One region of the Mycobacterium sp. DL440 genome, then DNA from elsewhere that is predicted to be linked to it. Evidence: riboswitches for the same ligand, from Rfam matches in the RefSeq annotation. Region 1 holds a riboswitch; the other holds the start of a gene.
What was found. Region 1 has a riboswitch for cobalamin ahead of metE (5-methyltetrahydropteroyltriglutamate--homocysteine S-methyltransferase). Riboswitches for the same ligand answer to the same signal wherever they lie in the genome.
Positions count from the first base shown of each region.

Region 2: linked by a shared signal. The riboswitch ahead of HBE63_RS14760 (ABC transporter substrate-binding protein) and the one ahead of metE (5-methyltetrahydropteroyltriglutamate--homocysteine S-methyltransferase) in region 1 are both predicted to bind cobalamin.

Region 1 covers NZ_CP050191.1:3,207,255-3,215,045, forward strand. The annotation lists gene metE (5-methyltetrahydropteroyltriglutamate--homocysteine S-methyltransferase) at 1-1,248, opposite strand, end outside; cobalamin riboswitch at 1,374-1,598, opposite strand; gene HBE63_RS15430 (sensor domain-containing protein) at 1,650-2,297, opposite strand; gene HBE63_RS15435 (hypothetical protein) at 2,339-2,854, opposite strand; gene HBE63_RS15440 (MspA family porin) at 3,359-3,871, shown strand; gene HBE63_RS15445 (MspA family porin) at 3,946-4,629, shown strand; gene HBE63_RS15450 (hypothetical protein) at 4,661-5,395, shown strand; gene HBE63_RS15455 (hypothetical protein) at 5,614-5,925, shown strand; gene HBE63_RS15460 (hypothetical protein) at 6,014-6,169, opposite strand; gene HBE63_RS15465 (enoyl-CoA hydratase) at 6,306-7,058, shown strand; gene HBE63_RS15470 (dihydrolipoamide acetyltransferase family protein) at 7,075-7,791, opposite strand, start outside.
Region 2 covers NZ_CP050191.1:3,054,817-3,062,607, forward strand. The annotation lists gene HBE63_RS14750 (iron ABC transporter permease) at 1-335, opposite strand, end outside; gene HBE63_RS14755 (ABC transporter substrate-binding protein) at 332-1,354, opposite strand; gene HBE63_RS14760 (ABC transporter substrate-binding protein) at 1,351-2,400, opposite strand; cobalamin riboswitch at 2,436-2,568, opposite strand; gene HBE63_RS31445 (DUF6480 family protein) at 2,568-2,858, shown strand; gene HBE63_RS14765 (GNAT family N-acetyltransferase) at 2,827-3,435, opposite strand; gene HBE63_RS14770 (CBS domain-containing protein) at 3,497-3,928, opposite strand; gene HBE63_RS14775 (ribonuclease Z) at 4,045-4,905, shown strand; gene HBE63_RS14780 (TIGR03560 family F420-dependent LLM class oxidoreductase) at 4,872-5,741, opposite strand; gene HBE63_RS14785 (hypothetical protein) at 5,750-6,457, opposite strand; gene HBE63_RS14790 (MarR family winged helix-turn-helix transcriptional regulator) at 6,545-7,042, shown strand; gene HBE63_RS14795 (transglutaminase family protein) at 7,026-7,791, opposite strand, start outside.

The DNA of each region.
Region 1 (7,791 bases):
ATCGGCCGGTCCACGCGTGGCGCCGGAGGCGGCGATCGCCGAGATGCGTTCCCGGACTTGGCCGTTGTTGAGTCGCGGATCGGACTTGCGCGACTCGATGGCGGCGTTGGACGCGGTGATCTCAGCCGAGATCGCGTCCCGCCCCTGTCCGAGACCGCGCGCCAGGGCCACCACTTCAGTGACCTTCTCGAACCCGAATGCCAGCCAACTACGCAGCGCCGCATCGATATCCGGCTCCGCATCGAGCGTATACGGCACATGCAACGTCGAGCACGACGTGGAGACTGCCACCGCCGCCGCAGATTCCCGCAGCGCGGCCAGGGTTGCCAGCGTCCCGCCCAAGTCAGTGCGCCAGATGTTGCGGCCGTCGACCACACCGGCCACCAGGAGTTTGTCGGTCAGTTCCGGGACCGCTGCCAGCGATGCAGCGGAGCCGGCCACCAGATCGAGACCAATGCCCTCGACCGGGGTGCGGGCCAGCGCAGGCAGCGCATCCGTCAGCTCCCCGAAGTACGTCGCGACGAACACCGAAGGCCGCTTGTTCAGCGCACCGAGTCGCGAGTACGTCCGCTCGGCAAGCTCGGCGGTGTCGTCCAGGGTGTCGGTCACCAACACGGGCTCGTCGAACTGGACCCAACCGACGCCCTCGTCAGCCAGCAATCCCAGCAGTTCGGCGTAGACCTCGACGAGCTCGTCCAACCGGGAGATGGGGGCACCGGCTCCCTCGACCGCCTTGGCCAGCGCCAGGAAGGTGATCGGGCCGACGATCACCGGCCGGGCCGGGATCCCCTGCGCCCGTGCTTCTTCCAGCTCACCCAGCACCTTGGTCGGATCGAGCGCGAACGACGTGTCGGGACCCAGTTCGGGCACGATGTAGTGGTAGTTCGTATCGAACCATTTGGTCATCTCCAGCGGAGCGATGTCGTCGTTCCCGCGGGCGGCAGCGAAATAGCGGTCGAGATCATCGGCGATGCCGTGTACCCGGGTCGGCAGGGCACCCACCAGAACGGCGGTATCGAGCATCTGGTCGTAGTAGGAGAAGGTGTTGACCGGGACCGAGTCCAGTCCGGCGGCAACCAGCGACGCCCAGGTGTCGCGGCGCAGAGTAGCAGCGACGGACTCGAGTTCGTCACGATCGATTCGGCCGGCCCAGTATTTCTCGACGGCGCGCTTGAGTTCACGGTGGGGGCCGATTCGGGGCGACCCGAGAATGGTGGCGGTGAAGAATGGTGCTGCGGTTGTACTCATGACGACGTCCTTCAACGTGCGGGGATGGCCACCGCCAGGAGACGTCGAACCGAACGCAGCCACCCACCTCGAGTGGACCGCCTTCGGCCACTGCCTATTCCGCGAGGCGATGAACCACCGGACGCGGCGCGCCCGGTACGGCTGGCAGGTCTTCGGACTCACAGGCACGCACGAAAGCCGTGCACCTACTGGCCGTCGCTTCCCAGCCGCAGATCCCTGCGTGCCAGTGCTGATGACGGCGGTCGTTCCTGCATACCGCTGCGGGACAGTCCCGGATTCTCACCGGGTTCCCTCTCACGTCGCATCTGAATCAGCCTGCGGCGCTCGATACCGGCACCGCCAAACACTCCGGCGCCGACAAACCAGCTGCGCGGCTCAGACTACCTGGTGGTGAGCACCGCTCACCGAGGCATCGCGGCCTTGATCTTGTCCACCACATCGGCGGCCTGGGTGACCGTCGAGCCGTCTGGCTTGCAGGCCTGGATGTCCATGACGAGGTTGGCGGCGACGGCCAGCGCTCGTTGGCAGGCGCGGGTCTGGTCCCCGTTGACGCGGGTGAACGGGAGGGTGAGCTCGTCCTCGGTCCGGGTGAGCTGGCCGCTCTTCCATTTGGGCAGCGGGTCACCGTTGAGCGTGATGTTCACTTTGTGGTCGGTGCACTTGGACCAACGGTCTGCCGACTGGTTGAGGAAATCGTCGGCGTCCTGCGGCGACGGGAAGATGACCACCGACTGCACCAGTAGGTTGTTCCAGTTGTCGTTGTCGGGCGCGCGCAGCAGCACCTGGCGCATAGCAGCCCAGTGATCTTCGTAGATGGCGGCCTCGTCGACCTGCCAGGCACCGAGGCAGTTCAAGTTGGGCAGGAGGTTGCGATGGTCGCCCATCTCGGTGACCGGAGGGTGCGCCGTCATCCCCTCGGTCCCCATCAGGGTGTTGACCTCGTCCGTGCTCAGCAGCAGTCCTTCTAGTGCCGACTTGGGCACGTCCTTCGGCGGCCCCAGTGGCGCGTCACCGCGGCCGGCGCAACTAGTTGCCAGCAGCACGAGCATGAGTAACGAAATCGAAAGGCGGATCACAGTAATCCTCTATGTCAGGCGTGCGTGCCTGCGGCGGCGCAGGCCATCTGCGCATTGTTGGCGTCGGTGTTGAGCTGGGTGGCGGTGTCATTGAGCGATTGACCGCCGGTCCGCAGCCCCATCTTCAGCAGCAGCTTCGTGGCACCGAAAGACCATGACCGCATCGGGTTGGCAATGTCGGGCGAGAGTCCCGGTGTGCCAGCAGCATTCATCGCCGACGAGGCGGCTTCGCGCAGGGCCGTCCGGCCACTCGTGTTCGTGGTGCTGATCGTTGGATCCCCGTAGTCGGGGCGCTCCACTCCTTCAATGGAATCCGCGAAGTCGCCGTAGAAGGTCGATGCCGAATCAAGAGCGTCGGCAAACGTCGAGCAAGCCGTAACCGCCGGCACGCCAGGGTCATCCGTGCCCGCAACCGGCACCGGGACCGCAACCGGCGCAGCCGGCGTCACCGGAGGCAACTCGGGTACGCCAGGCGCGGACGGCCCCGGAGCGCCGGCCTCATCACCGGGTTCGGCGAGTGCCGTGGGCATGGCACCGAACCCAATGCTGAAGGCAATGAGCAGCGAAGCGATCCCTCGCTCATACACCTGAGACGACCTCAACGATTCCTCCGTCAGTCGGATAGCAGTTCGGCGCCAAGCGCCACAATTGACGTCCGCGCCTCATCGACGCATCTGCCGTCCCCCCGGATCACCTCACCGTCGGGGGTTCACATGTCCAAAAGGTGAACACCCGGCCAACCTGTTGCCCCTAACGGTCGTCCATCGTGTGCTGGCCGTCGTCTCCGATGCCTCATGTATGTAATGCGCTGCCGCGCAAGCTATTTCCCAGCAATCCCACAGGTTCGGGAATTCCAGCCGGACGGAAACGCGGTGGCAGCTGTTGGGACATTGTTCACCAATTCGAAACGCGACCGGTTAATGATTCGTCGCGACAGATTCCTTGGGCCCATTGGCTTCTGACGACCACGGCGCGTCGCAGAAGGACAGGGCCCAAAACCACGAGAGGCGCAAGTTCACGCATGTTGAGTCGTTTTGCCCTGGCACGTGGCCGTGGTCGGCTCCAACGAGACCCTGCTGCCGGTCGCCCCGCTGACCACCGCGATCTCGTCACGTGAGTACCTCGTCGGCGGCACCTTCAACGGGAAGGTCTCCGGCGGTGGCAAGACCAAGCTGACCGGCGGCACGCTGGAGGCCGGGGCTCAGATCGGTTGCGGCATCATCAGCGACGAGACGGAGATCAACCCCGGGCTCAGCTTTTCGCCGAGCCTCAAGATCCCGTTCACCGGGTCCGCGGGCGATGTCGGCGCCGGCACCGGTATCAGCTTGCAGGGCAAGGTGTACCTGAAGCCGGGAACGGTCACCATCGTCCCGATCGACAAGAAGTCGTTCAAGGGCACCGGTACCCGCGTGACCATCACGGGCGTTCGCATCAAGTTCGATCAGTGCGCGGGGCAGTCGTTCATTCGCACCTACGCGACGCTGACCAGCTCGACCGACAACACCGACGACGTCATCACGTACCTCGGCGTCACCAAGGCCGTCTGACACCGACCATGACTCGCACCGATCACGACGTTGATCCCTCGGATTCGAAACCCATGAGAGGCACAAGTTCCCGCATGTTGAATCGTTTCGCCACCCTGGCTGCAGTATGTCTGTTGGTCCCGGCCGCGTTGGCACCGCTTGCGTCGGCCGACCCGCCACCGCCGCCGCCGGCGGACCCAGCCGTTGACGCCGGCCCACCTCCGGACAACGGACTCGTCGCCTCAGCCGAGCCGGGCGTCGTCACCACCCCGGACGGGTGGAAGCTCACGGTGTCCGCCGCCAATGAGAGTCAGCTGCCCGTAGCGCCGCTGACCACCGCGGCATCGTCTCGCGAATACCTGGTCGCGGCCACGTTCACCGGCACCGTCACCGGCGGCGGGTCAACGTCGCTGAACGGCGGCACCCTGGACACCGGCTACCAGATCGGCTGCGGCATCGAACTCGGCCAGGTCCGCCTCATCGGTTCGATCGGTCTCAGCACGTCGGGATCGACGCTGGCAGGCATCATTCCGACCGGTGTGAGCATGCCGATGTCGGGCACCATCGAGATCCACGCCAAGCCCGGCACCGTCACCAATGTCTCGGTGAACAAGAAGTCGTTCAAGGCGGCGCCGGTACGCGTCACGGTGAAGGACGTCCACATCAAGATTGACGGCTGCGTGGGCCAGTCCTTCCTGCGCTCGTACGCGACGCTGACCAGTTCCACCACCGACACCGACGATGTGGTGGCTTATTACGGCGTCACCAAGGCAGTCTGACGGGCTGGACGTGAAAGCGAAACACGGAGGCATGAGCGAGAATTCGGCTGGCGCGCTAACCGTCAAGAACGCGATGGCCACCCTCGCCGCGGCCGGGCTGTTCACGGTCGGCGCGGCGGTTGTCTGCTCGGCAACCGCCGCCGCCGACCCGGCACCGCCGGAGGTTCCAGGTGCACCCGCGGTCGCCGCCCCGGCACCGGCTCCTGAACCGGCACCGCCCGGAGCGACGGTGCCCGTGATGGGTGCACCGCTGGGGCCGAACGGTCTATCGGTTCTGGGCCAGACCGGCACCGAAACGGCACCCGGCAGACTCGGCGTCCCAAACGGGGTTGACATGAGTCCTGGCGCGCTGCTGGGCCAATACACATCTCCGTCGGCACCGGGTGGGCCGCCACCGACCGAGACGCCCAACCTCAGGGCGTTCAACAACGGACATTTCTTTCCCCAGAACGAGAAGCCGTCGGCGCCCGGTGAAGGCACGGTGGTCGGCGTGGCACCGGGCCAGGAGAACGCAGACATCTCCGGGCTCGACTTCATTCGACAGATGCGCGAAATGTCCCACAACGGGAATCTGCGTGGCTCATTGCTCGGTCAGGTGCCCAAAGAGCAACTCGGCGAACCACTTCCGGGCACTGCACCGCCGCCCGGAACCAATATTCCGCAGGGTCTCGGTGAGAACCTCCCCGATCCGGCAGGGCCGCCGCCGGCACCGGGGGCACCGCCACCACCCCCGGCGGAGCCAGTTCCCGCACCGCCTGCTCCATAACTCCATAGACATTCGGGCAGCATCCGGCAATCCCTGGATGCTGCCCGATTTCCCTTCTGCCCCAACACCCCACTCAGCCGGTCTCCTTGGCAATTGTCGATGGACAAATTTTGCTAACTTTCTGTTAACTTTCTGTACATCGGGAATACACTGACTGGTAACGGTCGGGGCTACCAGTGAGAGCAGCAGCATGAGATCCGACCGCCGGGAGGGTCGACATGCTGGCACGAAAACGAATTTCGACTGTCATCGGATTTGCCGTGCTCATTCCGGCCATTGCAATCGGGGGCGCTCCATTGGCGGCGGCGGACCCGCAGAGCAATCAACGGGCCGACGAAACCATCTCCGCCCTGAGCGCCGAGGGCTACAACGTAGCGATCAACTGGGTCGGCGGCAAGAGCACGCTGTCGCTGTCACTGTGCCGGGTCAATTCGATCCACAACCCCAACCGCAGCACTCCGGCCCTGCCCAAGTCAGAAGTAACGGTCTACGTGGATGTGCAGTGCCCGGATGAGGGTTCGAATTCGTAACCGTCCTGAATCAGGCTGCCACACAACATCTCCCACGAGCCTTTGCAGCGAAAAGACTGGCCATAAGCCGATCCGACCGCCGGAAGGATCAGGTTGTGGAGGCATGCGGCCCCACGGTTCGGGTGGCGCCGTTTAACGGACAACCCGACAGCGACAATGCAATCAACCAGACCACGCCCGCCAGCACGGCGAGATCCGCGACGTTGAACACCGGCATTGGGCCGATGGCCAGAAAGTCGACCACGTGGCCCCGCGGCTGACGTTTCGATGAATATCTGTGGCTACCGCCCACGAATGTCACGCCAGAGTGGCACCGGAGCGCAGGCGCCACTCTGGCGTGACGGTCCCGGGGCGATGCGCACGGAGGTTAGGGTGACTTCGTGCCGGATTCAGTGTTGGTCAGCGTCGACGATCACATCGCAGTCATCACCGTCAACGATCCCGATCGCCGCAATGCGGTGACCTTCGAGATGTCGGCCGCCCTGCGCGCCGCGGTTGAGGCCGCCGAGGCCAACCCCGATGTGAACGCCGTGATCGTCACCGGTGCCGGCAAAGCGTTCTGTGCCGGCGCCGACCTCACCGCGCTCGGCGAGGCCACCGAGGACGGGCTGCGCAAGATCTACGACGGGTTTCTGGCGGTCGCACACTGCACGCTCCCGACGATCGCCGCGGTCAACGGCGCCGCGGTCGGCGCGGGCCTCAACCTGGCGCTGGCCGCCGACGTCCGCATCGCGGGCCCGGGCGCGCTGTTCGATCCCCGGTTCCAGAAGCTGGGTATCCATCCCGGCGGCGGAGCCACCTGGATGCTGCAGCGCGCCGTCGGCCCGCAGGTAGCCCGAGCGGCCCTGTTGTTCGGCATGCGCTTCGACGCCGAATCCGCGGTCCGCCACGGATTGGCGCTGTCGATCGCCGAGGATCCGGTGGGTGCTGCCCGCATGCTCGCCGCAGGCCCCGCCGGCGCTCCACGCGACGTGGTGATCGCCACCAAGGCCTCGATGCGGGCCACCGCCAATCCCGGGACAGTCGACATCGATCAACATGGCGCCGCCGTCGACATCGAACTTGGCCCGCAGGCCCGCTCCATCGAATCCCCGGAGTTTGCAGCGCGTTTGGCCGCCGCCAAACGCAAGTAGCAATTACAGCTCTCCGCTAGAGGTCCATCACCGCCAGCTCGGGTGCCTCCAGCAGTGCGCGCAGGTCACCCAGGAACGCGGCGGCCTGAGCACCGTCCACGACACGGTGGTCGAAGGCACAGGTCAACGACATGGTCGGGCGGGCCACCACCGCCCCGTCCACCACGACCGGGCGCGGTTTGATCGAGCCCATGCCCAGAATGGCTGCCTCCGGATAGTTGATCACCGGCACACCGTCGTCCAGGCCGAGGGCGCCGAAGTTCGACACGGTGAATGTCGACCCGCTCAGCTCTGCCGGACTGAGGGTGCCGGCTCGGGCCTGTTCCACCAGGCCGGCCACGGTGCCCGCCAACTGCCGGGTCGTCATCGCCTGCGCGTCACGGATAACGGGAACCAACAGGCCGCGCGGTGCGGCCACCCCGAAGCCCAGATGTACGGCCGGATGCCGGTGAATCTGAGCGCCTTCCGTGGTTTCCAGCCACGTGGAGTTCAGTAGCTGGTGCCGTCCCAGCACCACGACGAGCAGCCGCAGCGTCAATACGAACGGCGTGACGGGCAACTCCGCATCGGCGGCCCGGATTCGGTCCCGCAGCTGCAACAAGGCGGCGCAGTCGACATCGACACGGGCGTGGGCATCGGGGATTTCCTTGTGTGACAAAGACATCCGTCGCGCCATGGCCGCCTGAACACCACCGACATCGAGAATCTCCGAACTGCCCGCGGCGGCCAGCAC
Region 2 (7,791 bases), 150 kb from region 1:
ACCGCGCCCGTAGAGGCACCCGACGAGACGCCCAGCACGAACGGGTCGGCCAGCGGATTGCGCAGCAGCGACTGCAGTATCGCCCCGCACAGCGCCAACCCGGCTCCACAGATGGCCGCCAGGGCGACTCTCGGCAGCCGCAGTTGCCAGACGATGCTCTCCTGCAGTCGGGTCGCCCCTGAGGGCCCCGCGCCGAGACGGTCGCCGACGATGCGGTACACGTCGCCCACCGACAATGCGGCGGGGCCGATGGTGATGGCCACCGCGGCAGAGAGCACCAACAGGACGAACCCGGCGGCCCACAAGCCGCCGAGCCATCCCGTGCGTAAACTCACCGCGGTGAGCCGAACCCGAGTTCGGCCAGGCCCTTCGCCACCTTCTCGACGCCGTCCACGGTGCGGATCGACGGGTTGAGATCGGCCCCGTTCACCACGATGTAGCGGTGGTCCTGAACGGCGGTCAGTCCCCGGGTGAGCGTATTCGATTCCAGGAACTCGGTTTTGGTCACCAGTGCGTCGCCGTCGATCGTGCGGCGGCTCAAGTCGCCCAGCACCAAAACGTCCGGGTTGCGGTCGGCCACACTCTCCCAACTCACCTGCGGCCATTCATCGGTGGTGTCGGCGAACACGTTGCGCGCCCCGACGGTCCCGGCGATCACCCCGGGGGATCCGCAGCAGCCGGCGAAGTAGGGGGCACGAACATCGGAGAACCAGAACGCCATGCTGACGCCGGACGGGGCCGCGGCGACCGCGTCCATCCGCCGGCGCAGCTGCGCGATGAGCCGATCGCCGCGTTCAGTGACATCGAATATTGTTGCCAGGTCCCGGATTTCGGTGTAGACGGCATCCATGCTGAACGGGGCGCTGCGGGCGCCGTCACCGTTGACCGAGGTCTTGCCTTCGCAGTCGCTCGGTGCCAGATAGGCCGGCACGCCCAGCTGTGCGAACTGGTCGTGGTCGGCGACACCGCCGGGTCCCAAGGTGCCGCCGAAAGACGCCGACACAAAATCGGGTTCCGTGTCGAGCACCGTCTCCAGCGACGGCTTGTTCACCGCCAGCCGTGGCACCCGGGCATTCTCGGCCTCGAGGCCGGGGCGGACCGGGTCTGTCCAGGTTGCGGTGCCGACCATGCGGTCCGCCAAGCCGAGCGAGAGCAGGATCTCGGTAGAGCCCTGGTTCAACGACACCGCCCGCTGCGGCGGTGCATCGATCACCACCTGCCTGCCGCAATTCTGCACGGTCAGTGGATATCCCGGCGCGGCGGCGGTGCCCGCGGCCGGAACGGCCGTCTGGGCACACCCCACCGGCAGCAACACACCGACCACAGCCACGATCAACCGGACCGCAACCTTCATTGGGCCAGCCCGAATGCCTTGAAACCAGCGGCGAGTTTCTCCAGCGCATCGATCTCACGGATTCCGGGGTCGAGTTCGGACCCGGACAGTACGACATAGCGCTTGTGGCGCACGGCGGTCATGTTCCTGGTCACTGGATTCGATTCCAGGAACTTCACTTTCGCGTCCAGAGCATCCCCGTCGACGCGCCTTCGATTGAGGTCGGCCAGCACCAGCACGTCGGGGTCGCGGTCGGCAAGTACCTCCCAGCTGACCTCCGGCCAGTCCTCGCGGGTATCGGCGAAGACATTGGCGACGCCGAGTTCGGTGGCGTACAGCCCGGGTGCCGAGCAGCAACCGGCCAGATACGGCGTCCGTAGGCCCGAGAACCAGAACGCGACACTGGTATCGGGCTCGGTGATCGACGGGGTGTGGTCCAGCCGCCGGGTGAGCCGGGCAATCAGGTCCTGGCCACGCTGTTGCACATCGAAGATCTGCGCCAGCTCGCCGATCTCCCGGAACAGAGTGTCGAGGGCCAGCGGTTCGGTGCGGGTGACGGTCTCACCGTCGACTGTCGCCCCGACGCAGACCGACGGCGACTGATACGTCGGGATTCCCAGCTGGGTGAACCGACTGCGAGCGGCGACCACCGCGGGCGTGAAGGTGTGCGCGCTGGCCGAGGTCACCAGGTCCGGCTCGGCATCGAGCACCGTCTCCAATCCCGGGTCGTTGTCCGCCAGCCGGGGCACGGTGGCATTATCGGCGGCGAGTTCGGGCAGCACCGGATCAAACCAGGTCGAACTACCGACCATCCGATCGGCGAGACCCAGTGCCAGCATGATTTCGGTCGAGGCCTGGTACAGCGATACCGCTCGCTGGGGCGGCCCGTCGAACGTGACGTTCACTCCGCAGTTCTCGATGGTGAGCGGATAGCTGGTGCGGCCGGCCCCGGCGTCCTCCCGGCTTGTCTCCCCGGGTGCCGGCGGCTCTCGGTGCCCACAGGCCACCGTGAGCGACAAGGTGACAGCCAACAGGGACACCAATACGGCGGGTACACGCACGCCCAAGACTTCCTTCGATACAGGGCTCGGTCGCGGAGCCGTCGACAGTCGTTCCCGCCCACAGGTAATCGGACTCGAGGCAGCGCCTCATACCGTTGCGCGTCAGTTCCGGCTTTTCACCGGATTCCCCTGTTGGTCGGTCTCCGCACTGTAACAGCCGCGATGCTGCGTGATTGCCCGCGCGCGACCCGGCCAAGACACCCGATCTGGAACCCGGCGGCGGCGTCGCTCCAGGCGCCACCCCACCGGACTCGGCGCAAACCTCGGGGCTGGGCGAACCCGCGCCGAGGCCCAGGCACAGGCACAGCCCCACATCGGTGGCCGCGATCATCGGGCTTGTGCTGCTAATCGCGGTATTCGTCGCGGTCGGCGTAGTGCTGATCATGAAGATGTCCGGCGTGTTCGATCAGCTTGACTGCCGGTCGATTTGCCTTACCGTGGCCGACGCCACATCGCAGTCATGACCGGCCCGCCGTCTGGCAACGGGATCTCGCCGGTGATCTCGAATCCGAACCGCAGGTAGTACGGCACGTTGTCGGGGTTGCTCGATTCCAGATACGCCGGAGCGTGTTCGGCGTCGACCCGGTCCAGTCGGGACTGCATGAGGGCGTGCCCGAAACCGCCACCGCGCACGGTCGGATCGCTACCGATCACCGCCAGGTACCAGTGCGGTTCCTCTGGATGGTGCTGCTTCATGAGCTCGACAACCTGCTGGCCTCGTCGCATATCGCGGCCGAATGCCAGCACCATCGTGGGCAGCATGCGCAGCTCTTCGCCGGGGGTCTGTTTCCAACGGCCCGGACCGTCCCACAAAGCTGCCGCGCCGATCGCGCCGTCGCGGACGGCCACTTCGGCACCGCCGCCTGCGAGGAAATGGTGGCGCGTGATCGCGGCGAACAGCCGAGGCAGCCCTTTGGAGCGGCGAGTGTCGTCGGCGAGGATCCACGACATCACCGGGTCGTGCTGGAAGGCCCGGCCCAGGACTGCGGCAACGTGCTTGACGTCAGACTTGTTCGGGGGACGGACATCGACGGCGGCCACCAGCCCACCATCGCACACGCCTCAACCCGATTTCGCGTCCGAAGCCCGTCGCGCGGCGCGATCAACGACCCTGGGTGATGTAGGCCTGCAGTTGTTCCTGCTCAGCCTCGAGTTCTTCCATCCGGGTCTTGACGATGTCCCCGATGCTGACGATGCCGGCCAGCCTGCCACGGTCGAGCACCGGAATGTGGCGCACCCGGTTCTCGGTCATCAATGCGCTGAGGTGATCGACGGTGTCACGGGGCGTGCATGTCGCCACCACCGTGGTCATGATCTCCGATACGGGCTGCGCCAACAAGCTGCTGCCACGTTCGTGCAGTTTGCGCACCACATCGCGCTCCGAGACGATGCCGGCCAAACCTCCGGGCCCCATCACGACCATGGCACCGATGTTCAGCTCGGTCAGCCCGGCCAACAGTTCGGTCACCGTGGTCTCCGGGGAAATCGTCACCACCGCCGTGCCCTTGTTTTTCAGCACGTCCGCGATTCGCATCGGCAGCCTCCGATCGTGATCCACCTCACACCAGGCTAAAGCGGTGTTCGTCAGTTAGGAAGAAGCCACGCCCGTTTAGGGCCGGAAGGGAGCCAGAACGGAGTAGGAATGGGGCCATGATCGAGGTCACGCTGCTCGGCACCGGTAGCCCAATCCCCGATCCGGAGCGGGCGGGGCCGTCAACCCTGGTGCGCGCCGGGGGCCAGAGTTTTCTGATCGACTGCGGGCGTGGCGTGCTGCAGCGCCTTGCCGCCGCGGGGTCAGGCGCCAACCAGCTCAGCGCGCTGCTGCTCACCCATCTGCACAGCGATCACATCGCCGACCTCGGCGATGTGATCATCACCCGCTGGGTGAGTACGTTCACCCCGGACGCTCCGCCCCTGCCGGTCATCGGCCCACCGGGCACCGCCGAGGTGGTCGACGCGACGCTGCGGGCGTTCGGGCACGACATCGGTTACCGCACCGCCCACCACGCTGACCTCACCGGCCCACCGCGGGTGGAAGTCCACGAGTACACCGACGCGGTGGTGTGGGACCACGGCGATGTGCAGATCCGCGTCGCCCCCACCGACCACCGGCCCGTGACGCCGACCATCGCTTTCCGGATCGAACACGGCGGGGCCTCGGTGGTGGCCGCGGGCGACACCGTGCCATGCCCCAGCCTCGATGCGCTGGCTGCCGGAGCAGGAGCACTGGTGCACACGGTGATCCGCAAAGACCTCGTCGAACAGCTTCCGATGCAACGGATCCGCGACATCTGTGACTACCACTCCTCGGTGGAGGAGGCGGCGGCCACCGCCACCCGCGCAGGAGTGGGCATCCTGATCCTGACTCATTACGTACCAGCGATCGCTCCGGGCACCGAGGACCAGTGGCGGGCACTGGCGGCCAGTGAATTCGACCGACAGATCGAGCTGGGCGACGATCTGCACCGCGTCCAGGTTCATCCCGGGGTGTGCACCAAGGCGCGCAGCTGATCTGCCGCGCCCGCAACACAATCGAGGTCGGCGTCAGTCAGCGGCCGCCCGCGGGCGATCACGACAACGTGCTGGATCCCCAAGTCGGCCAGCGCGTGGCAACGCTCGACGAGTGCGTCGGACCGATCGCCGTCGTGAAGAGCCGTGGTCACCGTACGCTCGATCTCGTCGGGTCGCCGTCCGACGTCCGCGCAGTGCCGATCGAGAACCTCGAGCTGTCTCCGGATCGTGGCGCCGCCGTCTGGGACGTCGAACAGGTTGCAAGCATCGCCGTACTGAGCGACCAGCCGCAGTGTGCGTCGCTCGCCGGTGCCGCCGATCAGCACGGGAGGATGCGGCGCGGTCACGGGTAGCGGGCTGCCAATCGGCTGCTGCGCGGTCAGATACGCACCGCGGTAACTCGTTTGGTCGCCGCGCCACATTTGCCAGGCCAACTGCAACAGCTCGGTCATCCGCTCGAACCGTTCCGCGGTGTCCGGCAGGAACAATCCCATCGCGGTAGCCTCGGCCGCGTTGTATCCGGCGCCGAGACCGAGCCACGCGCGGCCGTGCGAGAGCACGTCGAGCGTCGTCACCGCCTTGATCAACAGAGCGGGTGCCCGGAAGGTCGCCGCTGTAACCATCGTGCCCAGCCGGATGCGTCGCGTCGCCGCAGCGAGGTAACCGAGCACGGTATACGCCTCGAGCATCGGCTCGTCCATCCGGCAGGAGGGGTCAGCCTGCATGAGATGGTCGGCCGCCCACAGGGTATCGACGGCGGTGCCATCGAGGAACGTCGCCAGATCGGCGAGCCGCTCGTGAATCGCTTCCGGCCATGAGTAGTTTGTGACACTCACGCTGAGCTTCATGCGCGCCGCACCTCGGCCCGCCGCTTCGGCAGAAGCGCACCGGCGACGATGAGCCAGATGAGACCCGTGAACCGGGCGACCGGCAGGATCACCGCCGCTTCTGGCCAGATGAGCACCAGTGTCGCCACCTCGGCCAGCACCGCGATGGCCAGGCCGGCCCAGGCCAACGCCCGCGGCAACAGTCCGAGGACGAGGCTGGGCACCGCGACCCCGGCGATCAGCAGACCGAGTGCCACGATGTGCCCGACCCCGCCCGTGAGGAACACCAGGTAGTACAGCGCCCGGATCAGGCCGTCGTCGACGACCACCTCGGGCCGCGACATCGTCCAGCAGATCAGCCCTGCCAGCGCGAGGGCGCCGGAGGCGAGAATCCCGCCCGCCAGTGCGATCGTCGCACCGGGCGCGGTCACGCCGAGTTGCCGCAGACGTGTGCTCGCGGTGGCGGCGTAGATCGCCAGCGGTACCGACGCCGCGAACGCGCCCACCGCACTGGCCTGCACCGCCGGGTGGTGGTCATGGACATATCGAAGGACGTCTGCGCCCGTGCCGTACGGCAGCGGCATCACCCCACCGAGTGCGACGCCGACGGCAAGCCCGGCCAGCACCAACGCGAGCGAGGCCGCTGCCACCGGGGCCAGAGGCGGTCCGCCTTGTCGGCCTGCCGGTCGTGTGGACCGAATTCGATCTGCGATTGAATCGTTCATGTTTTGAACGATATGCCCGCATTCGCCCGACGGCAACAGGCTGAATGTTTCCAGTCGTGAACCATTTGATACTGATACGGTTTCGGCATGGAACCTGGCCCGTCGGACACCGTGGCATTCCTGCTGGCACAACTCGGCCACCGGGCGGCAACACTGTTCGCCGAGCAGATGGCAACGCTGGAGCTCACCCCGCCGCACGCCGGCATTCTGCGCGCCATCGGCGGCCAGCCGGGACTCAGCCAGCAATCCCTGAGCACCCAGCTGGGCCTGCTACCGAGCCGGGTGGTGAGCTACGTCGACGATCTCGAGGACCGCGGCTACGTCGAACGACGCCGCAATCCCGACGACCGCCGGCTGCACGCGCTGTTTCTCAGCACCGCAGGAAAAAAGACCCTGCGCCGCATCGGAGAGCTGGCGCGCCGGCACGACGAGCGCATGACCGCCGGTCTCGATGCGGCACAACGAGACAACCTCCACGAGCTGTTGCAGACTCTGGCGGTTCAACATGAGCTGGCCCCGCACGTGCACCCCGGCTTCCGCAACCTGGGCCGCCCGGGTGCGGGCCCGATCAAGCCAGCCGGGTGACCTCCACGACCACGTCGAGATCCGTCGACCCCTCACCCGAATAGATTCCCTTGAGCGGGGCCACATCCGAGTAGTCCCGACCCACGCCCACACTGACGTACTGCTCATTGATCTCGGAGTCGTTGGTCGGGTCGTAGTGCCACCAGCCTCCGGTCCACGCCTGGATCCAGGCGTGGCTCTGACCGTCGATGGTGTCCCCCACCTCCGCGTCCCCGATCGGATGCAGATAGCCCGACACGTACCGCGCCGGAATCCCCATGGACCGCAACGTGATCAACGACAGATGGGCGAAGTCCTGACACACGCCTTTGCCCTCGCGCAACGCGTCCAGGCCCGAGGAGTGCACCCCGGTGGTACCAGGCACATAGTCGAGTTCACTGCGCACCCACTGCGCCACCGCCCCGACCGCCTCGAACGGGTTGTGGTCCTTGGCGATCCGCTGTCCCACGCGCGTGATCCGCTTGCTGTGCGGTGTGTAATGGGTCGGGCTGAGCACCTCGTCGAACCGGTCGATCACGGCCTCGGTGCCCAGATCATCCCACCCGGCGAGCTCCTCGGGTTTCTCCGCGACCTCCGTCTCGACCACCGAGGATCCCGAGACCTCCAACTCGGTGTGGGGAGCGTGCAGATCGAAGGCCGTCACCGCCGTACCCCAATAGTCGACATACCGATAGGACCTGGTCGCCGGGATGGTCTCGACCCGGTTCAGGATCACGTTCTGACGCGAATCCGACCGCGGGGTCAAGCGG